Regions from separate parts of the Geodermatophilus sp. SYSU D00710 genome, predicted to be linked through region 3. Evidence: riboswitches for the same ligand, from Rfam matches in the RefSeq annotation. Region 3 holds a riboswitch; each other region holds the start of a gene.

Region 1 (7,723 bases), on a different contig from region 3:
CTGCGCCGCGACGTAGGCGAGGGTCGTCGTCGGCGACGAGGAGAAGAACGGCGGGTTGTGGTGCTCGCCGAGGGCGAAGACGTCCAGGCCGACCTCCTCGGCCTTCTTCGCGATCGTGACGATCGCCCGGATCCGCTCCGCCTCGCTCGGCGTGCGGCCCGTCGTGGGATCGGTCGTGATGTCGCTGACCGAGAAGACGCCGAACTGCATCTCGTGCTCCATGTGGTTGAGAGTGCAACTATCGCTACGGCCCGTCCAACCGCGGTGCCCTCTCGTCCATTCCCAGGGTCTCGTGACCGTGCTGAGATGCTGTGACTGCGCTCGGTGATGGATCCGGCACGTCCCGGCGATCCCACTCCGGCGGGCCCCGCGCCCCCCTGTCGGCGCCCGGCCGGTGGGTATCCGGGGTGGGATCGTGATCACCCCGACGGCCGGCCGGGGAGTCCGGACCGGCACGGCGGACCGAGGGGGACCGGGATGTCGCAGCGGGCAGGGGGAGGCGCTCAGACCGGAGCGCCGGGGGACGGTACCGGAGGGCGGCCGCCGTCGGGCGGCCTCGACGGCCTGCTGGGGACCGGGCCGGTGTTCACCGGGGCGGTCCGCGGCTACGACCGCGCACAGGTCGACGACTACGTGAACTGGGCGGAGACCGAGGTCCTCGTCCTGCGCCGGGAGAACGACCACCTGCTCAGCCGCTACGCCGCCGCCTCGGCCGAGCTGCAGAACGCCCGGCGCCGGCTGGCCGCGCTCGTCCGCGAGCGGCAGTCGCTGCCGGGGCCGGACGAGGCGCGAGAACTGGTCCGCCGGGCCGAGGCCGAGGCCGCAGCCCGGACCGCCGCCGCCGAGGAGGAGGCGCGGCGCGTGGTCGAGGAGGCCCGCACCGAGGCCGAGGCACGGCTGGGCGGGGTCGCCGAGATGCGCGAGGCGGTCATCGCCCTGCGCGAGCAGACCCGCAGCGAGGCCGCGGCGGTGCTCGAGGCGGCCCGCCGCGAGGCTGCGGAGCTGGGCCGGGCGGCGGCCGAGGAGCGCGCCCGGCTGGACCGCGCGGCGGCCGCGGTGCGCGAGCGCCTGGACCGGGAGGCGGCCGAGCGCCGGCGGGTCGCCGAGGCCGAGCTCGCGCCGCTGCGCGACGAGCGCGACCAGGCGCGCGAGTGGCTGCTCGGGTTGACCGGGCAGATCGACCGGGCGCTCGCGGTGATCACCGGCGTGCTGCCCGACGACGTCCCCGTCCTCGCCGAGCGTCGTGAGGCGGCAGAGACCGTCGGAGAGGCCACCGCGGGCGCCGCGCGGGAGCCGGTCGCCGCTGCCGATGCGTCGCAGGTCACTGTGTTGCGCGACACGGACCGGCCCCAGGTCGCCGCGGCCTCCTGACCAGCAGCGACACTGGCGCGGCCAGTGGCCCGGAGGACCGGCGGGTCACAGCCGTCCCGCCCGTCCCTCCGGCCCCGTGTTGTCACGGACCGGTAACGGTGTCTACGGTGGCGGGCGTCCGGTCGGTCGTCTCTCCCCGTCCGGGGAGCCTGACCGGACGCCGCCGAGTCGTGTCCGCACCCGCGGACGCGAGCCGGGGACCCACCGCAGTACTGGGGTGAATCGCACCCGTCGAGCTCTGCTCGCGGGGGCGTAGGGCTGCTTCCCGCCCGAACCCGTCAGCTAACTCGGTAGGCGGCTCACGGAAGAAACGGAGAGCCTCCGCATGCCCCGCCTCCGGGCCCCCGCGGCCCGCAGGTGCAGCCGCCCGCGCGCGCAGCGCGGTCCCGCGTCCTCCTGACGCCGGCTCGACCCTGCCCTGCCGCGCCCGGCGCCGACCGCGGCCGCCGGAGACCTCCCGACCAGACACGCCGTAGACCCGCGCTGCGTGCGCGTGCCCATGACCCGGGCCGCCGCGCGCCCTCTCCCTCGGAGCGCCCACCCGCATGTTCAGCCGTACCCGTCGCACCGCCGCCGACACCCCCGTCGCCGAGACCCCCGACACCGACGCCCTCGAGACCGCCGTCCTCGAGGTGGACGACGAGACCCCCGCCCCCGGCCGCGCGCGCCGCGGTGGCCTGCTGGGCTCCCGCCGCCCGGCCCTGCTGCTCGGCACCGCCGCCGCCGGCGCGCTCCTGGTCGGGGTGCTCTCCGGCACCGGCCCCGCCGCCACCGGCGGTGCCGAGGCCGACACCGCCAGCGCCTCGGTGGGCGTGGCCGAGGCGCTCGGCCTCGCGGAGCAGGGCACCGACGGCGCCGTCGAGGACGGTGACCTCGCGCCGCTGGAGGAGCTCGCCGCCTCCCGCACCGAGCGCACCGCGATCGACGCCGCCGCCGTCCAGGCCCAGGCCGCGGCCGACCAGGCCGAGCGCGACCGCGTCGCCGCCGAGGAGGCCGCCCGCATCGCCGCCGAGGAGGAGGCCGCGCGCGCCGCCGCCGAGGCGCAGGCCGCTGCCGAGGCGCAGGCCGCTGCCGAGGCGCAGGCCGCTGCCGAGGCCGAGGCCGCCGCCGCGGAGGCCGCCGCTGCCGCCGAGGCCGCCGAGGCCCAGGCCGCCGAGTCCGCCGCGGCTCCGGCGCCGAGCAGCTCCAGCTCCGAGAGCCGCGGGTCGTTCAAGGACTACGCGCTCGGCCTCGTCGGCGCCGAGCAGTTCTCCTGCCTCGAGAAGCTCTGGGGCAAGGAGAGCAACTGGAACCCCAACGCGCAGAACCCGACCAGCACCGCCTACGGGATCGCGCAGTTCCTCGACTCCACCTGGGCCAGCACCGGCATCGCGAAGACCTCCGACGGCTACCGCCAGATCGACGCCGGCCTGGTCTACATCAACGAGCGCTACGGCTCGCCCTGCGAGGCCTGGGCCCACTCGCAGGCCACCGGCTGGTACTAGGAGGACCCCGCTGCCCCCCGCGCCTCGCACGCTCGGCGCGGGACCCTGCAGCGGAGCCGTTCCAGCACGTCACCTCGGGAGGGCCGGTGACCAGGGTGGTGCCCGCGGGCTTCGTCCGCGCGCACACCCAGGTCCGCCGGCCCTCCCTCGTCCCCGAGGTCCGGCTGCACGTCGCCGACGACGTCGTCGCCCTGTGGGAGGCGATGGAGACCGCGGGGGGCGCCGGTGAGGAGCCGCCGTTCTGGGCCGCGGCCTGGCCCGGTGGGCAGGCCCTGGCCCGCGCCGTGCTCGACGGCGCCGTCCCGGTGGCCGGTCGCCGCGTCCTCGACCTCGGGTCGGGCAGCGGCCTGGTCGCCGTCGCGGCCGTCCTCGCCGGTGCCCGGCACGTGCTCGCCAGCGACGTCGACCCGTTCTCGCGGACCGCGGTCGGCGTCAACGCCGTCCTCAACGGCGTGCGCGGCATCAGCGTGATCGGCGACGTCCTGCACCGCGAGCCGCCCGACGTCGACGTCGTCCTGGCCGGGGACGTCTGCTACGACCGCGTGATGACCGGGCGGGTGCTGCCGTTCCTCGACCGGGCGCGCGCCCGCGGTGCCGAGGTGTTCGTCGGGGACCCCGGCCGCCCGTACCTGCCGCACGAGCGGCTCGAGCCGGTCACCGTGCTCGACGTGCCCGAGACCGAGGGCCCGGGCCTGCGCCGCACGACGGTGTGGCGACTGCCCTGAGCGCCCCGCGGTCGTGGGTAGGGTCGCCGCCGTGGCCGCACCGCTCCCCGTCGCCCCCGGCGGCGGCCGCGGGCGCCGGGCCCGCCGCCCCTCCGGCGACGACCGGGAGCGGGCCATCCTCACCACCGCCGAGGAGCTGCTCGGGCAGCGCCCGCTGGCCGACATCTCCGTCGACGACCTGGCGCGCGGGGCAGGCATCTCCCGGCCCACCTTCTACTTCTACTTCCCGTCCAAGGACGCCGTCGTCCTCGCGCTGCTCGACCGGGTGGTGGGGGAGGCCCGCGCGTCCCGCTCGGCGGCGCTGCGCCGCGCCGGCGACGACGTCCGCGCCGGTTGGCGGGGCGCGCTCGAGGCGGTCCGCGACACCTTCGCCGCGCACCACGCCCTCACCACCGCGGCGGCCTCGCTGTTCGCCACCAGCGCCGAGGCCCGCGCGCTGTGGTCGGAGGTCATGGAGCAGTTCGTCGCCGAGACCGCCGCGGCCATCGACGCCGAGCGGGCCCGCGGCGCCGCCCCGCCCGGCCCACCGGCCCGCGACCTCGCCGTGGCGCTCAACTGGATGAACGAGCGGGTCATCCACGTGACCGCCACCGGGCAGGCGCCGGTGCTGGGCGAGGCCGACCTGGTCGACGTGTTGCTCACCGTGTGGCTGCGCACCGTCTACGGCGGCGACGGGCCGGGGGCCGCCCCCGCCTGACCGACACGCCGTCGACGTACTCGACACGGTGTCGAGTAGTGTCGCCCAGGTCACCCCGGCTCCGACAGGGAGAGTCATGACCGAGACCAGTCCCGCCCGCCACGTCGACGTGCTGATCGTCGGCGCGGGCCTGTCGGGCATCGGCGCGGCCTGCCACCTGCAGCGCGAGGTCCCCGGCAAGAGCTACGCCGTCCTCGAGGCCCGCGAGGCCATCGGCGGCACCTGGGACCTGTTCCGCTACCCGGGCGTGCGCTCGGACTCGGACATGTTCACCCTGGGCTACTCCTTCCGGCCGTGGACCGACCCGAAGGCCATCGCCGACGGGCCCTCGATCCGCGAGTACGTCCGCGACACCGCGCGCGAGTACGGCGTCGACGAGCACATCCGCTTCCGCACCCGGGTGCTCGCCGCGTCCTGGTCCACCGAGGACTCGCTGTGGACGGTCACCGCCGAGCGCACCGACACCGGCGAGACCGAGACGTGGACCTGCTCGTGGCTGTCGGTGTGCTCCGGCTACTACCGCTACGACCAGGGGTACCGCCCCGAGTTCCCCGGCGAGGAGCGCTTCGGCGGGCAGGTCGTGCACCCGCAGCACTGGCCCGAGGACCTCGACTGGGCCGGCAAGCGCGTCGTCGTCATCGGCAGCGGCGCCACCGCCGTCACCCTGGTGCCGAGCCTGGCCGCCGAGGCCGCGCACGTGACGATGCTGCAGCGCACCCCCACCTACGTCGTGAGCCTGCCCGGCCGCGACGCGCTCGCCGAGAAGCTGCGCCGCCGGCTGCCCGACCGCGTCGTCTACCCGGTGGTGCGGTGGAAGAACGTGCTGGTCTCCATGGCCTCCTTCCAGCTCAGCCGGCGCCGGCCCGAGCTGATGAAGCGCATCCTCGCGAAGGCGGCGGCCAAGGAGCTGCCCGAGACCGTCGACGTGGGCACCCACTTCAACCCGCCCTACGACCCGTGGGACCAGCGGCTGTGCGTCGTCCCCGACGGCGACCTGTTCCGTGCGTTGCGCGCCGGCAAGGCGTCGATCGTCACCGACCGGATCGCCGGCTTCGACGAGACCGGCATCGCCCTGGAGTCGGGGGAGCACCTCGACGCCGAGGTCGTCGTCACCGCCACCGGCCTGAACCTGCTGCCCATCGGCGGGATGCAGCTGAGCGTGGACGGCGAGGACGTCGACCTGTCGCGCACCGTGTCCTACAAGGGCTTCATGGTCTCCGGTGTGCCGAACTTCGCCATGACCATCGGCTACACCAACGCCTCCTGGACGCTGAAGGCCGACCTGGTCGCCCGCTACGTCTGCCGGCTGCTCGCCCACCTCGACCGCAACGGCTACGCCGCGGCCACCCCGCTGGCCCCGGCCGAGGGCGGTGCCGCGCCGATCATCGGCCTGTCGGCCGGTTACGTGCAGCGCAGCATCGCGGCGCTGCCGAAGCAGGGCGCCCGGGCGCCGTGGAAGCTGTACCAGAACTACGTCCGCGACGTGCTGCTCATGCGCCGCGGGCCGGTCGAGGACGAGGGGATCCGGTTCACCCGCCCGGTCCGCGAGCCCGCCACGGCGGGCGTCGGCGGGGTGGCGGCGTGATGCGGCCCTACGACTTCACCGGCACGGCCGTCGTCACCGGCGCGGCCAGCGGCATCGGCGCCGCGCTCGCGCCGGCGCTGGCCGCCCGCGGCAACGACCTGGTGCTGCTCGACCGCGACGCCGAGCGGCTCGACGGCGTGGCCGCGTCGCTGCGGGCGGCCCACCCCGCCCGGTCGATCGACACCGTCGTCGCCGACCTCGCCGACGCCGCACAGTTGCGCGCGGCCGCCGAGGCGGTCGTCGCCGGCCACCCCGGGACGACGCTGCTGGTCAACAACGCCGGCGTGGCGCTGGGCGGGCGCTTCGACCAGGTGACCCTCGAGGAGTTCGATTGGGTCCTGGACGTCAACTTCCGCGCCGCCGTCCGGCTCACCCACGCCCTGCTGCCCACGCTCAAGGCGCACCCCGGGTCGCACCTGGTCAACGTGTCGAGCATCTTCGGGATCATGGCGCCGGCCGGGCAGGCGGCGTACTCGTCGAGCAAGTTCGCCATCCGCGGCTTCACCGAGGTCCTGCGGCACGAGCTGGCCGAGGACGGCGTCGGCGTGACCAGCGTGCACCCCGGCGGCATCGCCACCCGCATCGCCGAGACCGCCCGGGTCGGCAGCGGCGTGGACCCCGCGGAGGCCGAGCAGGGCAAGCGCGACTTCGCGAAGTTCCTGCGCTACCCGGCCGACCGGGCCGCCGCCCGCATCGTCACGGCGATCGAGCGGCGCCGTCCCCGGCTGCTCATCGGCGCCAGCGCCGCCGTCCCCGACGTCCTGGTGCGATTGGCGCCCGGCTCCTACGGCCGGCTCCTCGCCGGGGCGACCCGGCTGGCGGAGAAGCGCCGCGCCTGAGGGCGCGGGCCGGTCGATGGCGGTCCACGTCGGCACGTCGGGCTGGAGCTACGACCACTGGGACGGCGTCCTCTACCCACCGGGGACGCCGCCCCGCGACCGGCTGGCCCACTACGTCGCCCGCTTCGGCACCGTCGAGCTCAACGCCAGCTTCTACCGCTGGCCGCGGAACGCGACGTTCGCCTCGTGGCGGCGGCGGCTGCCCGAGGGCTTCCAGCTGTCGGTCAAGGCGCCGCGCGGGCTGACCCACGCCAAGCGGCTGTTCGCGCCCGAGGCGTGGGTCGAGCGGATGACCGCGGCCTGGCACGAGCTCGGCCCGCGCCGGGCGGTGCTGCTGGTGCAGCTGCACCCGGCCGCCGCCCGCGACGACGCCCGGCTCGACTTCTTCCTGTCGCGGCTGCCGGACTGGATGCGGGTCGCCGTCGAGTTCCGCCACCCCAGCTGGCACGACGACGGGGTGTTCGCCCTGCTCGAGCGGCACGGCGCCGCCTACTGCGTGATGAGCGGTGCGGGCCTGCCGTGCGTGCTGCGGGCGACCGCGCCGTTCGTCTACGTGCGGCTGCACGGCCCCGACCCCGCGCACCTGTACGCCGGCTCCTACCCCGACGCCGACCTGCGCTGGTGGGCCGACCGGATCGGGGAGTGGGCGGGGCAGGGCCGCGACGTCTACGCGTACTTCAACAACGACGGCCACGGTCACGCCGTGCGCAACGCGGAGACGCTGCGGGCGTTCGTCGGCTGAGCGGCCCCGGCCTCCGGACGCCAGACTGGTCCGGGCCCCGCCGAACCCGCGGCGGGCCGGGCCGGGGGAGGCGGAGGGTGAGCGAGTCCGAGGACAGGCCCCGCGACAGCGGGCTGGTGGCGCGCTCGGTCGAGGAGTTCGTCGCCCAGCTGCGCGGCTTCACCGACCGGGCCACCCGGCTGGCCGCCGGCGCCGTCCCGTCGGGGCTGTCGCTGCCGCGGCTGCCCTCGCCGCCCGGGGCGATGTCGGCCGCCCAGGTGCGGTCGATCGCCGCGTCGGT
Region 2 (7,723 bases), on a different contig from region 3:
GTCGACTCGGTCCGCGAGCAGGCCCCCGACCTCGGCCCGCTCTACGTCATCGAGGACGACGCCGTCGCCACCCTCACCGCGGCGGGCGCCGGCGTCCCCGACAGCGAGCTCGCCGCCCGCCGCGCGACGGTGAACGCCGACAGCCTGGCCACCCTCATCTACACCTCGGGCACCACCGGCCGGCCCAAGGGCTGCGAGCTCACCCACGGCAACTTCCTGTTCGAGATCGACAACGGGATCACCCTGCTCCAGCGGTTCCTGGGCAAGGACGGCTCGGTGCTGCTGTTCATCCCGCTCGCGCACGTGCTCGCCCGCGTCCTGCAGGTCGGCGCGGTCAAGACCCGCACGGTCACCGGTCACACGCCCGACGTGAAGAACCTGCTCGAGGACCTCGGCGCCTTCCGGCCCTCGTTCGTCCTCGCCGTCCCGCGGGTGTTCGAGAAGGTCTACAACTCCGCGAAGGCCAAGGCGGAGGCCGACGGCAAGGGCAGGATCTTCGACCGCGCGGCGAAGGTCGCGATCGACTGGTCGCGCGCCCAGGAGACCGGCGGCGCCGGCCTCGGGCTGCGGATCCAGCACGCGCTGTTCGACCGGCTGGTCTACGGCAAGCTGCGCGCCGCCCTCGGCGGCCGGTGCCAGGGCGCCATCTCCGGCGGCGCGCCGCTCGGTGAGCGCCTGGGCCACTTCTTCCGCGGCATCGGCGTCACCGTCTACGAGGGCTACGGCCTGACCGAGACCACCGCGGCCGCGTCGGTCAACCACGACGACGCGCTGCGCATCGGCACCGTGGGCCGCCCGCTGCCGGGCGTGTCCTTCCGCATCGCCGACGACGGCGAGATCCTCATCCGCGGCGGCGTGGTCATGCGCGGCTACTGGCGCAACGAGCAGGCCACCGCCGAGGCGATCGACGCCGAGGGCTGGTTCCACACCGGCGACATCGGCGAGATCGACGCCGACGGGTTCCTCCGCATCACCGGGCGCAAGAAGGAGATCCTGGTGACCGCCGGCGGCAAGAACGTCGCCCCGGCCGTCCTCGAGGACCGGCTGCGCGCGCACCGGCTGGTCAGCCAGTGCATCGTCGTCGGCGACCAGCGACCCTTCATCGCCGCGCTGGTCACCCTCGACGCGGAGGCCCTGCCGCTGTGGCTGGAGTCCAAGGGCAAGCCGGCCGACACCCCGATCGACCGACTGGTCGACGACCCCGACATCAGGGCCGAGCTCGACGCCGCGGTCGCGGACGCCAACAAGGCCGTGTCCCAGGCCGAGGCGATCAAGAAGTACCGCGTGCTCGCCACCGACTTCACCGAGGACAACGGGATGCTCACCCCGAGCCTGAAGCTCAAGCGCTCGGTGGTCATCAAGGAGTTCGACGCCGACGTCGAGGCGCTCTACGCGCGCTGACAAGGGACCCCCTCGCCCCCCACCACTCGCAAGCTCGCGGCGGGCCCCTGCAAGGGGGCCGCCGCGGGCCTCAGGGTTCCAGCAGGCGAGTGAAGTCGGCAGCGATCGTCGCCCAGGACCAGCGCTGCTCCACCCACGCCCGCCCCGCCGTGCCCATCGCCCGGGCCCGGACGGGGTCGTCGAGGAGGCGGGAGACGGCGGCGGCCACCGCCTCCGGCGAGCGCGGGTCGCCGACGACGGTGCCGGTCTCGCCCTCGCGCACCGTCTCGGGTGCCCCGCCGGAGGTGCCCGCGACCACCGGCAGCCCGCACGCGGCGGCCTCCAGGTAGACCATGCCCAGCCCCTCCACGTCGAGGCCGCCGCGGCGGGTGCGGCAGGGCATGGCGAACACGTCGCCGGCGGCGTAGTGCTCCGGCAGCTGCGCGGGCGGCACCGGGCCGGTGGACACCACCGACGCCCCCAGCCCGCGTGCGGCGACCGCCCGCCGCAGCCGGGCCTCGTCGGGTCCCCCGCCGACCAGCAGCAGCCGGGCGCCGGGATGGCGCTCCAGCACCCGCGGCCACGCCGCCACCAGCACGTCCTGGCCCTTGCGGCGGACCAGCCGGGACACGCACACGACCACCGGGGACTCCCCCAGCCCGTGCCGGCGGCGCACCGCGGTCCCGTCGGCGGCCGGGGTGAACCGGTCGACGTCGACGCCGGGCGAGAGCTGCGCGAGCCGCGTGCGCCCGTCCAGCACCGGCTCGAGGCGGCTGCGGGTGTAGCCGCTGATGCAGGTCAGCACGTCCAGCCCGGCGGCGATCCGCTGCATCACCTGCCGGGCGCCGGGCAGCGCCACCCAGCCCGTCTCGTGCCCGTGCGTGGCTCCCACCAGGTGCCGCACGCCGGCCGCCCGCAGGCCGGGCGCGAGCAGGCCCAGCGGTGCCGCCGCGCCGAAGAAGGCGGTGTCGCAGCCGTGCTCGGCGGCCAGGCCGGCAGCGGCGCGCGCGGTGGCGGGGGTCGGCAGCAGCATCGCGGTCGGCCGGCGGACCACGGGGTAGGGCAGCTGCGCGTCGTACGCCTCCCAGCCCGGGGACCGGGACGCCAGCACGACCAGCGAGTCGGGCGGGCGGCGCTCGAGCAGGGCTGCCACGAAGGTCTGGATGCCGCCCTGCCGCGGCGGGAAGTCGTTGGTGACGACGAGCGTGCGGCTCACCGGTCGCCCAGCCGCAGCCAGTCCTGGGCCATCGCCACCCGCTCGGCCGGGGTCGGGTGCGAGCCGAAGAACCACTGCCACGGCACCGGCGGGCTCGGGTCGGAGACGTTGTTCTCCGACAGCCGCCGCTGCACCGCGGCGAACGCCTGCGCGTCGCCGGTGAGGTCGAGGGCGTACAGGTCCGCGCGCGCCTCCACCTGGCGCGACACCAGGTTCTGCACCGGCGTGGCGACCAGCGAGCCCACGGCCGTCAGCAGCAGCACCAGCGGGACCACGCGCGGGTCACCCGCGGAGTCCGCGCCCGCGCGGCGCAGCAGCGCCGGCCGGGACAGCAGCCACCCCAGCAGTGCCACCGCCGCGGCCGCGCCGAGGGCGCCCAGCAGCGTGCCGGTCAGGACGTCGTCGGCGGCGACGTGCCCGAGCTCGTGGGCGACGATCGACTCGATCTCGTCGTCGGGGACGTCGGCGAGCAGGGTGTCGTAGACGACGACGCGGCGGGTGGACCCGAACCCGGACACGTAGGCGTTCAGCCGCGTCGTCCGGCGCGAGGCGTCGGCGACCAGGACGTCCTCGACCGGGTTGCCGCTCTCCTCGGCGAGCTGGAGCAGGTCGGTGCGCAGCTGTCCGGCCGGCAGCGGCTCGAAGCGGTTGAACGCCGGCTCGATGACCACCGGGTAGAGGAACGAGCCGGCCACCACCAGGCCCGCCGCGCCGACCGCGGCCCACGCCCACCAGGTGCGCGGCGCCCGGCGGGCCAGCCACACCAGGGCGAGCAGGGTGAGCGCGGTCAGGCCGGCGTCGATGGCGGTGGAGACCGCCACGTCGCGCAGCCACAGCCCCCAGGACCGGGTCGACAGGCCGTAGCGGTGCCGCACGACCTCGCCGTAGGCCGACAGCGGCAGCGTGACCAGCCGGCCGGCGACCACCAGCGCGACCGTGCCGAGGAGCACCGTGAGCGGCCAGCGCCCACCCACGGGACGGCCGGCGGCGGTGACCAGCCGGCTGCCCAGGCGGGTGAGGCCGAGCAGTGCCGAGACGGCGAGGCCGAGCAGCAGGCCCGCCAGCGAGGCGGGGCGGACCGCGGCGGCGAAGGCCTCGGCCCGGCGCACCACCTCGGCGGGCAGCCCGGCGTCGGCGCTCAGCGGCGTCGCGCCGCCGGGCGGGGTGGGCAGCACCGTCCAGGGCGTCCGGGCGGCGACGACGACCACGAACGCCGCACCGAGCACGAGCGCGACCAGCAGGGCGGCGCGGGAGGCGGTCCGGTTCACCCGCCCGCCCAGCTCACGCGGCCGATCCTAGGCGGACCGGCCCGCCCGGCCGCCGCGGTCCCCGGACCCGGCACCGGGCACGACGAGGGCCGGTGACCCGTGCGGGTCACCGGCCCTGGCGACGTGCTGGAACGGCCACCCCCCAGGGGCCCGCCGCGAGCGTCCGAGCGGCGGGGGCGGAGGGGTCCTTCCGTCAGGCGATGCGGCGCATGGCGGTGATGCCGCTCATCGAGTCGACGGACACCACCTTGACCGGCACGCCGGAGGTCGAGGCGTGCACCATCTGGCCGTTGCCGATGTACATGGAGACGTGGCTGACCGGGCTGTAGTAGAAGATCAGGTCGCCCGGCTGCAGCTCCGACCGCGAGACGGCGGTGCCCATCTGCGACTGCATCCGGCTGGAGTGCGGCAGGCTGATCCCGGCCGCCGCGTAGGCGTACTGGGTCAGGCCCGAGCAGTCGAAGGCGTTCGGCCCGCCGGCGCCCCACACGTAGGGGTCGCCCACCTGCGCCAGCGCCGTCTGCACCGCCACCTGCGCGGCGCCGCTGCCCCCACCCGCGGGGGCCGCCGGAGCCGGGGCGGCCGCCGCCGGAGCCGCCGCGGCCGGAGCCGCCGCCGCGGGAGCCGCAGCCGCCGGGGCGGCCGCCGCGGGAGCCGCAGCCGCCGGGGCGGCCGCCGCGGGAGCAGCCGCTGCGGCCGCCGCCTCGGCCGCGGCGTCGGCGGCGGCCTCGGCCTCGGCGGCGAGCGCCTGCTGCCGCGCGGCCTCGGTCAGCGCCTCGAACTGGGCCTCGTAGTCGGCGATGTCGGCCTCGAGCCGCTCCTCCTGGGCGTCGAGCTCCTCGAGCGTGGCCTCCGCGTCGGCCCGGGCGGCGTCGGCCTCGCGCTGCGCCTCCTCCGCCGCGGTGGCGGCCTCGCCGACCTGCGCGAGCACGTCGGTGGTGTGGCCGGAGATGTGGTCGAGGGTGGCCAGCGAGCTGACGAACTCGTCGGCCGAGTCGCTGGTCATCAGCAGGTCCAGCTGGGCGAAGGTGTCGTTGCTGCTGGTCCAGGCGCTGCGGGCGACCTGACGGATCTGCCCGTCGAGGTCCTGCAGCCGGGAGCGGGCGTCGCCGAGGGCCCGCTCGGCGGCCTCGGCGGCGGCCTGCTGGCGGGAGAGGACCTCGCGGGCCTCGTTGACCTGCTCGCTGACCGCCTCGAGCCGGCGGCCGGCGTCGGCGGCGAGCTCGGCGGCCTGCTCGGGGGTGGTGGCCCGCTCGGGGTCGGCGACCGCGGTGCCGGGCACGAGGGCCACGGTCAGGGCGGCGGCGGTGCCGACCAGCGCGACCCGGCCGAGGAGCCGGCGCGGTGAGCGGCGGTGCGGGCCGGCGACGCGGGCGGTCGCGGGTGCGGAGGAGGTGGACTGTGCGCAGGCATGCCCCGGGCAGGGGCGGGGGGTCGCCACGGGCGGCGGCTCTCCGTTCTTCCTCAGCAACCGCCTACCGAGTTAGCTGACGGGTTCGGGCTGGGAAGACGTGCCCTATCAGGCGTGCGCCGGCGGGCCGGTGCACGCGAGAACTCACCCCAGTGCTGCGGTGGGTCCCCGGCTCACCTCGCGCGCACCCGCAGGCGGCGTCCGGTGACTCGGCGGTGACCGGCCGAGGTCACCTCGCGTCAGGTGACGACCACCCGGCCGGACGCGGTCACAGTACGGACGTGATGAGGTTGTGACAAACGGGACCCCTGCTGACTGTGAGAACACGCACAGTGAGCAGTAGCGCCACTCCGGTGTGTACCCGTTCGGTCGTCGACCTGCGCCTCAGCCGGTGCGGCGCCGTCCGCCGGGACGCTCCCCGCCCGCCGGGCGGTGACGCAGCGGAGGCACCAGGCCGACCTCCGCCAGCGCCCGCACGGCGCGCCGCTCGACGTCGTCGAACTCCACCACCACGCCCGGCGGCGGGGGGACCGCGTCCCCGGCGGCCGGCCCGGTCGCCCGCGCGGCCGGGACCGGCGGCACCGGCAGCAGCACGGGCCCGGTGCCCCTCTCCGCCGGCGGCGCACCCAGCAGGACGGTGACGACGCAGTCGGCGCAGCCGGTGCCGCGCACGGTGCAGGTGTCGCAGTCGATGAGCATGGCCGTGTCCCCCCTCCGGTGCCCCGGGCCGCCCGGGTGCCGGGCCGCGGTCGGGACGGGTCTCCCTGTCGGTTGCTCCGCACGCTAGGGACGGCCACCGACAGTCCCGGCTCAGCTGCCCGCGAACTCCCAGTGCCAGGGCTCCTCGCGGCCGTTGCCCGGGTCCGCCCAGGTGGGGTGCAGCCAGCCGAAGCGGCCGGCGTTGGCCACCATCCAGGCGTACTGCGGGGTGCCGAAGGTCTCGATGCCGCCGCACAGGTCGACCGCCAGCCCCCAGCCGTGGTTGCTCGTCCCCGGGACCGCGGCCAGGGACGGTTTCTCGCCGTAGAGCCGGACCTGGCCGGCGTAGGTGCGGTAGGAGTCGGTGATGCAGACCGGCCGGCCGAACTCCGCCTCGAACGCCGCGCTCATCGCCCGGTAGGCCGCGGCGGCGTCGCAGCGCAGCGCGTGCCCGCCCACGCCGAGGGGGCACAGCGCGCTGGGCGGGATGAGGCCGTTGGGGTACCCGCCCCAGGCGCGGGTCCCGTCGAAGCTGGGCGGGTACACGGTGTTGCCGCACTCCACCCGCAGCGCACCGCCCGAGGACCCCGGCGCGGCCACCTCGGGGCGGGTGCCCAGGGCCGGCCGGCCCACGTGCAGCACCTGGTCGGCGGGCAGCCGGCGGACGACGACCGCGCCGGCCCGCCCGTCGGCGGCCAGCATCGTCTCCCGGTCCAGCGCGATGCCGACGTGGCCGAGCCCCGACTCGGGCGTCCCGAGGAACACCAGGTCGCCGGGCAGCACGTCGGCCGGGTCGACCGGCACCGTGACGGCGTACAGCCCGGCCTGGTCGGCGGGCAGGTCGACGCCCGCGGCGCCGTAGACCGTGGAGACCAGCGAACCGCAGTCCCAGGAGTCCGGGCCGGCCGTCCCCGGCGCGTAGGGCTGCCCCAGCGTGTCCATCGCCTCGCTGACGGCGGCCACCGTCTCGGCGGGCAGCACCAGCAGCGACGTCGGCTCGCGCGGGAACTGGGCGGCGCCCCGCTGGGCGCCCCCCACGGCGTCCCCGACCGGGACCAGCCCGGCCGGCAGGCCGGCCGCGGGGTCGGCCAGGGCCGAGGCCGGCGGGGACACGACACCGGCCGCCGCGAGCTGGTCGAGGTGGGCGCGCCAGTTGGCCGCCGTCTGCCGGTTGACGTCGAGCTGCTCCTGCTGGAGGTCGGCCAGCTGCCGGTCGACGTCGCTCAGCGCGGCGTCGAGCTCGTCGGTGACCGCCGCCGCGGCGGCCTCCAGGTCGGCGACCTGGGCCGCCAGCAGGTCGGCCCGCTGCTGCGCCTCGGCCAGCGCCGCGTCCGCGGCGGCCTGCTCGGCCAGCGCGGCCCGGCGCTGCTCCTCGGCCGCGGTCACGACCGCGCCGGTGTGGTCGTCGACGGCGTCCAGGTAGCCGATCGCGGCGGCGGCGTCCCCGGGGTCCCCGCCGGAGAGCAGGACGCTCAGCGGGGACAGCGTGCCGCCGTCCCGGTAGGCCGCCGAGGCGTAGCGCGCGACGACGTCCTGCAGGCGCGCGAGCTCCGCCTCCGCCTCGGCCAGCCCGGCGGAGGCGGCGTCGACGTCGGCCTGCGCGGCGGCCAGCGCCTGCTGCGCGGCCGCGACCTCGGCCTGACGCTGCTGCAGGTCGGCCTGGACCTCGGCGGCCCGCTCCTGCAGCCGGTCGAGGGCCTCGCTGTCGAGGACCCCGCTGGTGCCGCCGGGCTGGTCGCTGGGCGCGGC
Region 3 (7,723 bases):
CGGTCCGCCACGGCGCCGACGCTACCGGGCTGCCTACGCTGGGGAGCGTGACAGCCGCGGCGGTGACCTCCCCGGACGCCGCCGCGCCCGCGGTCACCACGGTGGCACTGCCCGACTCCCCCGACCTGCTGGGCATGCTGCCCCGCGACGGCGCGCTGTCCTGGGTCCGCCGCGGCGAGGGGCTGGTGGGCTGGGGCGAGGCCGACCGGCTCGAGGTCTCCGGTCCCGGCGCGCTGGCCGAGGCGGCGGCCTGGTGGGCCGCGCGCAGCGCCGCGCTCGCGGTCGACGACGCGGTGGGCGTCCCCGGCTCGGGACCGGTGGTCTTCGCCAGCGTCGCCTTCGACCCCACGGCCGGGACGTCGGTGTTCGTGGTCCCGGAGGTCGTCGTCGGCCGGCGCGACGGGGTCACCTGGCTGACCACCACCGGCGACGCCGACCCCCGCGAGGTGCCGGCCGGCGACCCCGCTCCGCCGTCCGCCGCGCCCACCCGGCTGCGCTACGCCGACGGGGCCCTCGACCCCGCGTCCTGGTGCGGCGCGGTCGCCGCCGCCGTGCGCCGGATCGACGACGGCGACCTCGCCAAGGTGGTGCTCGCCCGCGACCTGCTGGTCACCGCCGACGTGCCGCTGGACGCCCGCCGGCTGCTCGACCGGCTGGCCTCTCGCTTCCCCGACTGCTGGACCTTCGCCGTCGACGGGCTGCTCGGCGCCACCCCCGAGCTGCTGCTGCGCCGCACCGGGCGGCAGCTGTCGGCGCGGGTGCTGGCCGGCACCGCCCCGCGGGGCGCGGGCGCCGACGACGAGCGGCTGGCAACCGGGCTGATGAGCAGCGCCAAGGACCGCGCCGAACACGCCCTCGCCGTCGACTCGCTGGTGCGGGCGCTCGACCCGTTCTGCACCGCCCTCTCGGTGCCGGAGGCCCCGTCGCTGCTGACGCTGGCGAACGTGCGACACCTGGTCACCGACGTCGCCGGCACGCAGCGGCGCTCGGGCGCGCGCGGGCGCGCCGGGTTGCTGGAGCTGGTCGAGGCGGTGCACCCGACCGCCGCGGTGGGCGGCACGCCGCCCGACGTGGCCACCGCGCTGATCGCCGAGCTCGAGGGCATGGACCGCGGCCGCTACGCCGGACCGGTCGGCTGGCTCGACGCCCGCGGCGACGGTGAGTTCGGCCTGGCCCTGCGCTGCGCCCGGCTCGGCGAGGACGACCCGTGCACCGCGCGGCTGTTCGCCGGGTGCGGCATCGTCGCGGGCTCCGACCCCGCGGCCGAGCTCGCCGAGACCCAGTCGAAGTTCGCCGCGTTCCAGGCCGCCCTGGAGAGCTGAGCCGGAAACGGGTCGGCGGCCGGCCTCCGGGCTGGTTGGGTGGCCCGGTGACCGCCGTCCCGACCATCGCCGGCGACCGCTCGCTCCCGTCGCCCTTCGACCACCCGCACGCCTCGGCGCGGGCGCGGGAGATCGCCGAGCAGGGGACGATCCTCCGCGCGCAGGTGGGGTCCGGCGTGCACGGCACGTTGGTGACGGGGCAGGACGACCGCGACGAGATGGGCATCTGCCTCGAGCCGCCCGAGTACGTCACCGGCACCGCGCGCGTGCCCGCCGGGCTCTCGACGACGGTGACCGTGCCGTTCGAGCAGTACCACCGGCACACCGCGTGGGACCGCCCCGGCGGGCTCGCCAACCGGTCGGGCGCCGGCGACCTCGACGTCGTGGTGTACGCGGCGCGGAAGTGGGCGCGGCTGGCGCTGGGCGGCAACCCCACCGTCCTGCTGCTGCTGTTCGTGCCGGACGAGGAGGTCGTCGTCCGCGAGGCCGCGGGCGCGGACCTGGTGGCGCACGCCGACCGGTTCGTCTCCCGCGTGGCCGCCGACCGCTTCCTCGGCTACCTGAGGGGCCAGCGGGCGGCGATGACCGGCGCAGCCGGCGCGCACACGAACCGTCCTGAACTCGTCGCCGCGCACGGGTTCGACGTCAAGTACGCGATGCACGCGCTGCGGCTGGGCATCCAGGGGGTGGAGCTGCTGACGACCGGCCGGATCACCCTGCCGGTGCCCGAGCCCCACCGCACGTACCTGCGGAGCATCCGCCGGGGCGAGGTACCGCTGGCCGAGGTGGTCGCCGCGGTCGACGACGCCGAGGCCCGGCTGCTGGCGCTGCGCGACAGCCCGGCCGTGCCGGCCGCGCCCGACCGCGCCTGGGTGGACGCGTGGCTGCACCGCTCGTACCTCGCCCACTGGACGGCTCGCGGCCGCTGACGGGCCCTCGTCGGGGGTGGGGATCAGCCCACGTAGTTCACGTGCACGTGGTCGTGGTGGTTCGCGGTCACGCTGCCGCGGTCGGCCATCGCCTTCCACGCGCCGTCGGGCGAGGTCAGGATCCGCTGCTCCCAGATGACGTACTCGACGCCGAGCTCGTCCCAGTGGTCGACGTGGTACTGGGCGATGGCGTCACCGAGGGCGTTGTCGGTCATGACCATGTAGTCCAGCGCCAGGCCCGACGGGTGCCCGTTCGGGTCGACCGCGCTGCCGCGCGTACCGCCGAGGGTGATGTCGGCGGCGCCCGGCACGTTGCTCACGACGGCGTTCGCGGCGGCCTGCACGACCGCCTTGACCGGGCCGGCGCTGTTGGTGATCGACGCGATCGCGGAGGCGACCTGCGGGGCGACCTCGGCCAGCGGGGCCACCGCGGGCGCGGGGGCGGACTCGCCGGCGGAGGCGGTCGCGGCGGGGGCCTCCGGGGCCGGAGCGGCCTCGGCCGGGGCCGCGCCGCTGACGGCGAGCACCTGACCGGGGTAGATCCGGTTCGGGTTGCCGCCGATGACGTCGACGTTGCGCTCGTAGAGCTCGCGCCAGCTCTGCTGGTGGGCGGCGGCGATCTTCTTCACGGTGTCGCCCCAGCGGACGGTGTAGTCCTCGGTGGCGGCGTCGTCGGCGTGGTCGTGGGAGTGACCGGCCTCGGCGGCCGGGGCGGGTGCCTCGGCGGCGGGAGCGGGGGCGGTGGGCGCCTCGGCGGCGGCCGCGGTGGTGCCCTCGGTCAGGTACTTGCCGCAGCTCGGCCAGGCGCCGATGCCCTGGCCCTCGAGGACGCGCTCGGCGATCTCGATCTGCTGGGCGGGGGTGGCCAGGTCGGCGCGGGCGGCGAGCTCGGTGCCGCCGAAGCCGGCCCAGGTGGACTGGCTGAACTGCAGGCCGCCGTAGTAGCCGTTGCCGGTGTTGATGCTCCAGTTGCCGCTGGACTCGCACTGGGCGACGTCGGTCCAGTCGTGGCTGGTGGAGGCGGAGGCCGGGGAGCTGAGGACGCCGAGACCGACGACGGTGGCGCCGGCGGCGACAGGGGCCCGGGCGATGACCTTCTTGGTGCGGACGTAGCGGGGTGCGCGGTGCTTGGGCATGGTGATGATCTCCCGATCACCGCCGGCGAGGTGAGCTGTCGGGTTCGGGCGATCGGTGCCCGGCCGCGGTCCGCGGCTTCACCCCGAGGCGCGTTCGGGTCCGGCCCCCGTGGGCCGTCGCGCGCCGGAAGTGGGTCCCCCACCCCTGCCCTGGGTGTTGGTGTGGACGACCGGTGGGCAGGGTTTGGCGGACCGGCGCCGCGCTCCGTTCTGCTGAGCGCAGCCAAAAAGCTACCTACGGTCATGGCAACTGTCGCTGTGTCGCCGGTCACAGTCCGATTAGGAGGGGACACGTGGGGTAGCGCGTGACGCTGCCGTGACCAACCGACCGCCTGCGGCGCCAGCGGGTCGGGAGTGGGGAACGCGCTGGTCACCGGACCCTCGCCCCCCCGGTCCACGTGGTCCGGCGCGGCCCCGGCGACCGGTCCTCCGGGACCCTGCGGGCACGTCGCCTGGTGATGGACGCCACCGGACGGACCGGTCCTCCACCGCCCGTCCGCCCGGTCAGCCGAGGGCGTGGGCGGCGGCGTCCCGGAGCGCGACGGCGAGGTCGGCCTCGGCGCGCTGGTCGGTGCGGACGACGACGACCCGCGGCCCGCCCGCCGCCAGCGCGGCCGGCAGCTCGCCGGCCGAGGAGACCGCCGTCGCCGTCCAGCCCAGCGCCTGCGCGACCGCTGCCAGGTCGCGCCCGTGCGGCGTCCCGAACACCCGCCGGTAGTCGCGCGCGTACGCCGCCCGGCCGGGCTCGAGCTGGGCGAAGATCCCGCCGCCGTCGTTGTCCGGGACGACGAGCGTGAGGTCCGGACGCGGCTCGCCCTCGCCGGTGAGCAGGCCCTGCAGGTCGTGCAGGAACGTCAGGTCGCCCAGGAGCGCCACCGTCGGGCCGCCGTGCGCCAGCGCCGCCCCGACCGCGGTCGAGACGGTCCCGTCGATGCCGGCCACCCCGCGGTTGGCCAGCACGGCGACGTCGCCGCGCGGCACGGCCAGGCGGTCGACGTCGCGCACCGGCGTCGAGGAGCCGAGCACCAGCAGCGCCCCGGCCGGCAGCGCGGCGACGACGTCGCGGGCCAGGCGGGCGGCGGTGAGGCCCGGCGCGGCGTCGAGCAGCGCGTCGACGGCGGTCCCGACGCGGGCGGCGGCGTCGGACCAGGCCCCGGCCCACGCCCCGGACCGGTTCCCGGCCCGGCCGGGGTCCGACGGCGGCCCGGCGGGCGGGGCGGCCCGCGAGACCAGCGCGCTCGACCGGCCCGCGTCGGGCCAGCGCGGGGTCGCCGCGACCGTCTCGACCCGCACCCGCGGGTCGGCGAGCAGCGCCGACACCGGCCGCGACAGCGTGGGCCGGCCGACCACCACGACCCGCTCGGGCCGGTGCGCGTCCAGCCAGGCGGGGACGCCGAGCAGCAGCGCCCCGCCGCGGACGGCGTCGCCGGTCCACGCTCCGCCGCTGGGCTCGGCGACCACCGGCCAGCCCGAAGCAGCGGCCCCGGCGGCCCAGGCCCGGCCGGCCGCGGGCGGTCCGTCGCCGGCCACCACGAGGGTGCGCGGCCCGTCCCCGACCGGACCGGCCGGGACGGGCGCGGGCGCCCCGGCCGTCCACGGGGCACCGCCGGCGCGACCGGCCCACGGGCCATCGAGCGGGCCGGGCTCCCCGTCGGGCAGCAGCGGGTCCCGGAAGGGCAGGTTCAGCTGCACGGGGCCGGGGTCGCCTGACAAGGCGCCGGTGGCCGACAGCAGCGCCCGCGACACCACCGAGCGCCAGTAGCGGTTCTGCGCGGCCTCCCGCCCGGCCTCGGGCACCCCGACGTCGGCCGCCCAGCGCACCGCGCCGCCGTAGAGGCCGGGCTGCTCGATCGTCTGGTTGGCACCGGTGGACCGCAGCTCCGGCGGCCGGTCGGCGGTGAGCGCGAGCAGCGGGACGCCGCTGACGTCGGCCTCGAGCACCGCGGCGTGCAGGTGCGCGGTCGCCGTCCCGGAGGTGGTGAGCACCGGCACCGGGCGGCCGGAGGCGCGCGCCAGGCCGAGGGCGAGGAAGGAGGCGGTCCGCTCGTCGATGCGCACGTGCAGCCGCACGGCGCCGGCCCGCTCGGCGGCGGCGAGCGCGAGCGCGACCGGGGCAGAGCGCGAGCCGGGGGCGAGGACGGCGTCGCGGACCCCGCCGCGGACCAGCTCGTCGACCAGCACGCGGGCCAGCGCGGTGGAGGGGTTCACGCGGCGAGCACCGCGGTGAGCCGCGCCGACCACCGGGCGGTCACGTCGTCCGGCGGGGCCACGGCGGCCCGCCGGTCGGGCACCACCGCCCGCACCGGCAGCGTGCCGTCGACGGGCACCAGCGGATCGCCGGTCACGTCGCCGTCGAGCAGCGCCCCGGTGGCCAGGCCGCAGGCGAAGGGCAGCTCGGGCAGCGCGGCGGCCAGCGCGACGCCCGCCGCGAGGCCCACCGAGGACTCCAGGGCCGAGGACACGACGCACGGCAATCCGTGCGCCTCGGCGACCCGCAGCGCCGCGCGCACGCCGCCCAGCGGCTGCACCTTGAGGACGACGACGTCGCAGGCCCCGCGCAGGTCGACCGTGAGCGGGTCGCCGGCGCGCCGGACGGCCTCGTCGGCGGCGATCCGGACGTCGATCCGCCGGCGCAGCGCGCACAGCTCGTCGAGCGTCGCGCACGGCTGCTCGACGTACTCGAGGCCCACCCGGTCGAGCTCCCGGATGCGGGCCGCCGCGGTGTCGACGTCCCAGGCGGCGTTGGCGTCGACCCGGAGCGCGCCGGACGGACCGAGCGCGTCGCGGACGGCCTCCACGCGGGCGAGGTCGTCGGCCGGCGTCTGCCCGGGCTCGGCCACCTTGACCTTCGCCGTCCGGCAGCCCGACGCCACCACGATCGCGCGCGCCCGCTCGGGACCCACCGCGGGCACGGTCACGTTCACCGGCACCGCGTCGCGCAGCGGCGCCGGCCAGCCCTCCAGCGCGGCCTCCGCCGCGGCCGGCCACCAGCGGCGGCTCTCGACGGTGCCGTAGTCCCAGAAGGGGGAGAACTCGCCCCAGCCGGCCGGGCCGCGCACCAGGACGCCGTCGCGCACGTCGATGCCGCGGAAGCGGGTGCGCATCGGCACCGACCACACCGCCGCCTCCTCGATCCCCGGCGGGAGGGCGGCGGTGATCACGCCCGCCAGCGTAGATCGCGCGCCTCGTACCCTGGTTCGACGTGCCCCGGCAGCTGACCGTCCTCCCCGCGCCGGACGATCCCGACGACGTGCTGCGCACCGTGCTGCCCGCCGTCCGCGCGGCCCTCGACGGCGGTCCGCCGGTGGCCGTCCTCCCGTCGGGTCCCGCCGCCGCGGCCGCCCGCGCGGTCCTCGCGCCGGCCGAGCCGCTGGAGGACGGCGCCGACGTCGTCGTCGTCACCTCCGGGTCCACCGGCGGCGGCCGCGGGGTGCTGCTGTCCGCGGCGGCGCTGCGGGCCTCGGCCGGCGCCACCGCCGACCGGCTCGGCGGACCCGGCGCCTGGCTGCTCGCGCTGCCGGTGTCGGCGGTCGCCGGGCTGCAGGTGCTGGTCCGGTCGGCCCTGGCCGGCACCGCGCCCACGGTCCTCGAGCCGGGCGAGCCCCTCGCCGCCGCGGTCGCGCGGATGCCCGCCGGCCGCCGGTACGCCTCGCTGGTGCCCACCCAGCTGCGCCGGTACCTCGACTCGGAGCCCGGCGCGCTGCGCGCCCTCGACGCCGTCCTGGTGGGCGGCGCGGCCACCGACCCCGCCCTGCTGGCCCGGGCCCGCCGGGAGGGGGTGGCCGTGGTGACCACCTACGGGATGACCGAGACGTGCGGCGGCTGCGTCTACGACGGCGTCCCGCTCGACGGCGTCCGGGTCCGGGTCGAGGACGGTGCCGCAGGACCCGGCGGAACGGGCGCAGTCGCCGTCGCCGGTCCCGTGCTGGCGCTGGGCTACCGCCGCGACCCGGGCGCGACGGCGGAGGCCTTCGCCGGCGGCTGGTTCCGCACCCGCGACGCGGGGTCGACCGGGCCGGACGGGCGGCTGACCGTCACCGGCCGACTCGACGACGTGGTGGTCAGCGGCGGGGTGAACGTCGCGCCGCAGGCGGTCGAGGGCGTGCTGCGCGAGCACCCCGACGTCGCCGACGCCGTCGTCTTCGGCCGGCCCGACGAGGAGTGGGGGCAGCGGGTGGTGGCCGCCGTCGTCCCGGCCGCGGGGACCAGCCCGGACCTCGCGACGCTGCGGCCGTGGGTGGCGCAGCGGCTCGGCGGACCCAGCGCCCCGCGGGAGCTGCACCTGGTCGACGCGGTGCCCACCCTGCACACCGGCAAGCCCGACCGCCGCGGCCTG

Evidence for each region. Region 3 has a riboswitch for cyclic di-AMP ahead of ACI78U_RS05920 (transglycosylase family protein). Riboswitches for the same ligand answer to the same signal wherever they lie in the genome.
Region 1: another riboswitch for cyclic di-AMP. It lies ahead of ACI78U_RS13020 (aggregation-promoting factor C-terminal-like domain-containing protein); the one in region 3 lies ahead of ACI78U_RS05920 (transglycosylase family protein).
Region 2: another riboswitch for cyclic di-AMP. It lies ahead of ACI78U_RS20500 (C40 family peptidase); the one in region 3 lies ahead of ACI78U_RS05920 (transglycosylase family protein).

What each region holds. Positions count from the first base shown of each region.
Region 1 covers NZ_JBJGYX010000024.1:40,897-48,619, reverse strand. Annotated here, with positions in the region: gene ACI78U_RS13030 (LLM class flavin-dependent oxidoreductase) at 1-222, opposite strand, end outside; gene ACI78U_RS13025 (DivIVA domain-containing protein) at 583-1,371, shown strand; cyclic di-AMP (ydaO/yuaA leader) riboswitch at 1,523-1,683, shown strand; gene ACI78U_RS13020 (aggregation-promoting factor C-terminal-like domain-containing protein) at 1,917-2,855, shown strand; gene ACI78U_RS13015 (class I SAM-dependent methyltransferase) at 2,942-3,580, shown strand; gene ACI78U_RS13010 (TetR/AcrR family transcriptional regulator) at 3,612-4,277, shown strand; gene ACI78U_RS13005 (flavin-containing monooxygenase) at 4,354-5,862, shown strand; gene ACI78U_RS13000 (SDR family NAD(P)-dependent oxidoreductase) at 5,862-6,701, shown strand; gene ACI78U_RS12995 (DUF72 domain-containing protein) at 6,718-7,443, shown strand; gene ACI78U_RS12990 (hypothetical protein) at 7,521-7,723, shown strand, end outside.
Region 2 covers NZ_JBJGYX010000059.1:13,545-21,267, reverse strand. Annotated here, with positions in the region: gene ACI78U_RS20515 (AMP-dependent synthetase/ligase) at 1-1,401, shown strand, start outside; gene ACI78U_RS20510 (glycosyltransferase family 4 protein) at 1,472-2,596, opposite strand; gene ACI78U_RS20505 (M48 family metallopeptidase) at 2,593-3,864, opposite strand; gene ACI78U_RS20500 (C40 family peptidase) at 4,058-5,305, opposite strand; cyclic di-AMP (ydaO/yuaA leader) riboswitch at 5,322-5,500, opposite strand; gene ACI78U_RS20495 (hypothetical protein) at 5,660-5,974, opposite strand; gene ACI78U_RS20490 (NlpC/P60 family protein) at 6,086-7,723, opposite strand, start outside.
Region 3 covers NZ_JBJGYX010000008.1:104,905-112,627, forward strand. Annotated here, with positions in the region: gene ACI78U_RS05905 (demethylmenaquinone methyltransferase) at 1-11, opposite strand, end outside; gene ACI78U_RS05910 (isochorismate synthase) at 48-1,322, shown strand; gene ACI78U_RS05915 (DNA polymerase beta superfamily protein) at 1,370-2,251, shown strand; gene ACI78U_RS05920 (transglycosylase family protein) at 2,275-3,387, opposite strand; cyclic di-AMP (ydaO/yuaA leader) riboswitch at 3,392-3,560, opposite strand; gene menD (2-succinyl-5-enolpyruvyl-6-hydroxy-3-cyclohexene-1-carboxylic-acid synthase) at 3,892-5,595, opposite strand; gene ACI78U_RS05930 (o-succinylbenzoate synthase) at 5,592-6,548, opposite strand; gene menE (o-succinylbenzoate--CoA ligase) at 6,590-7,723, shown strand, end outside.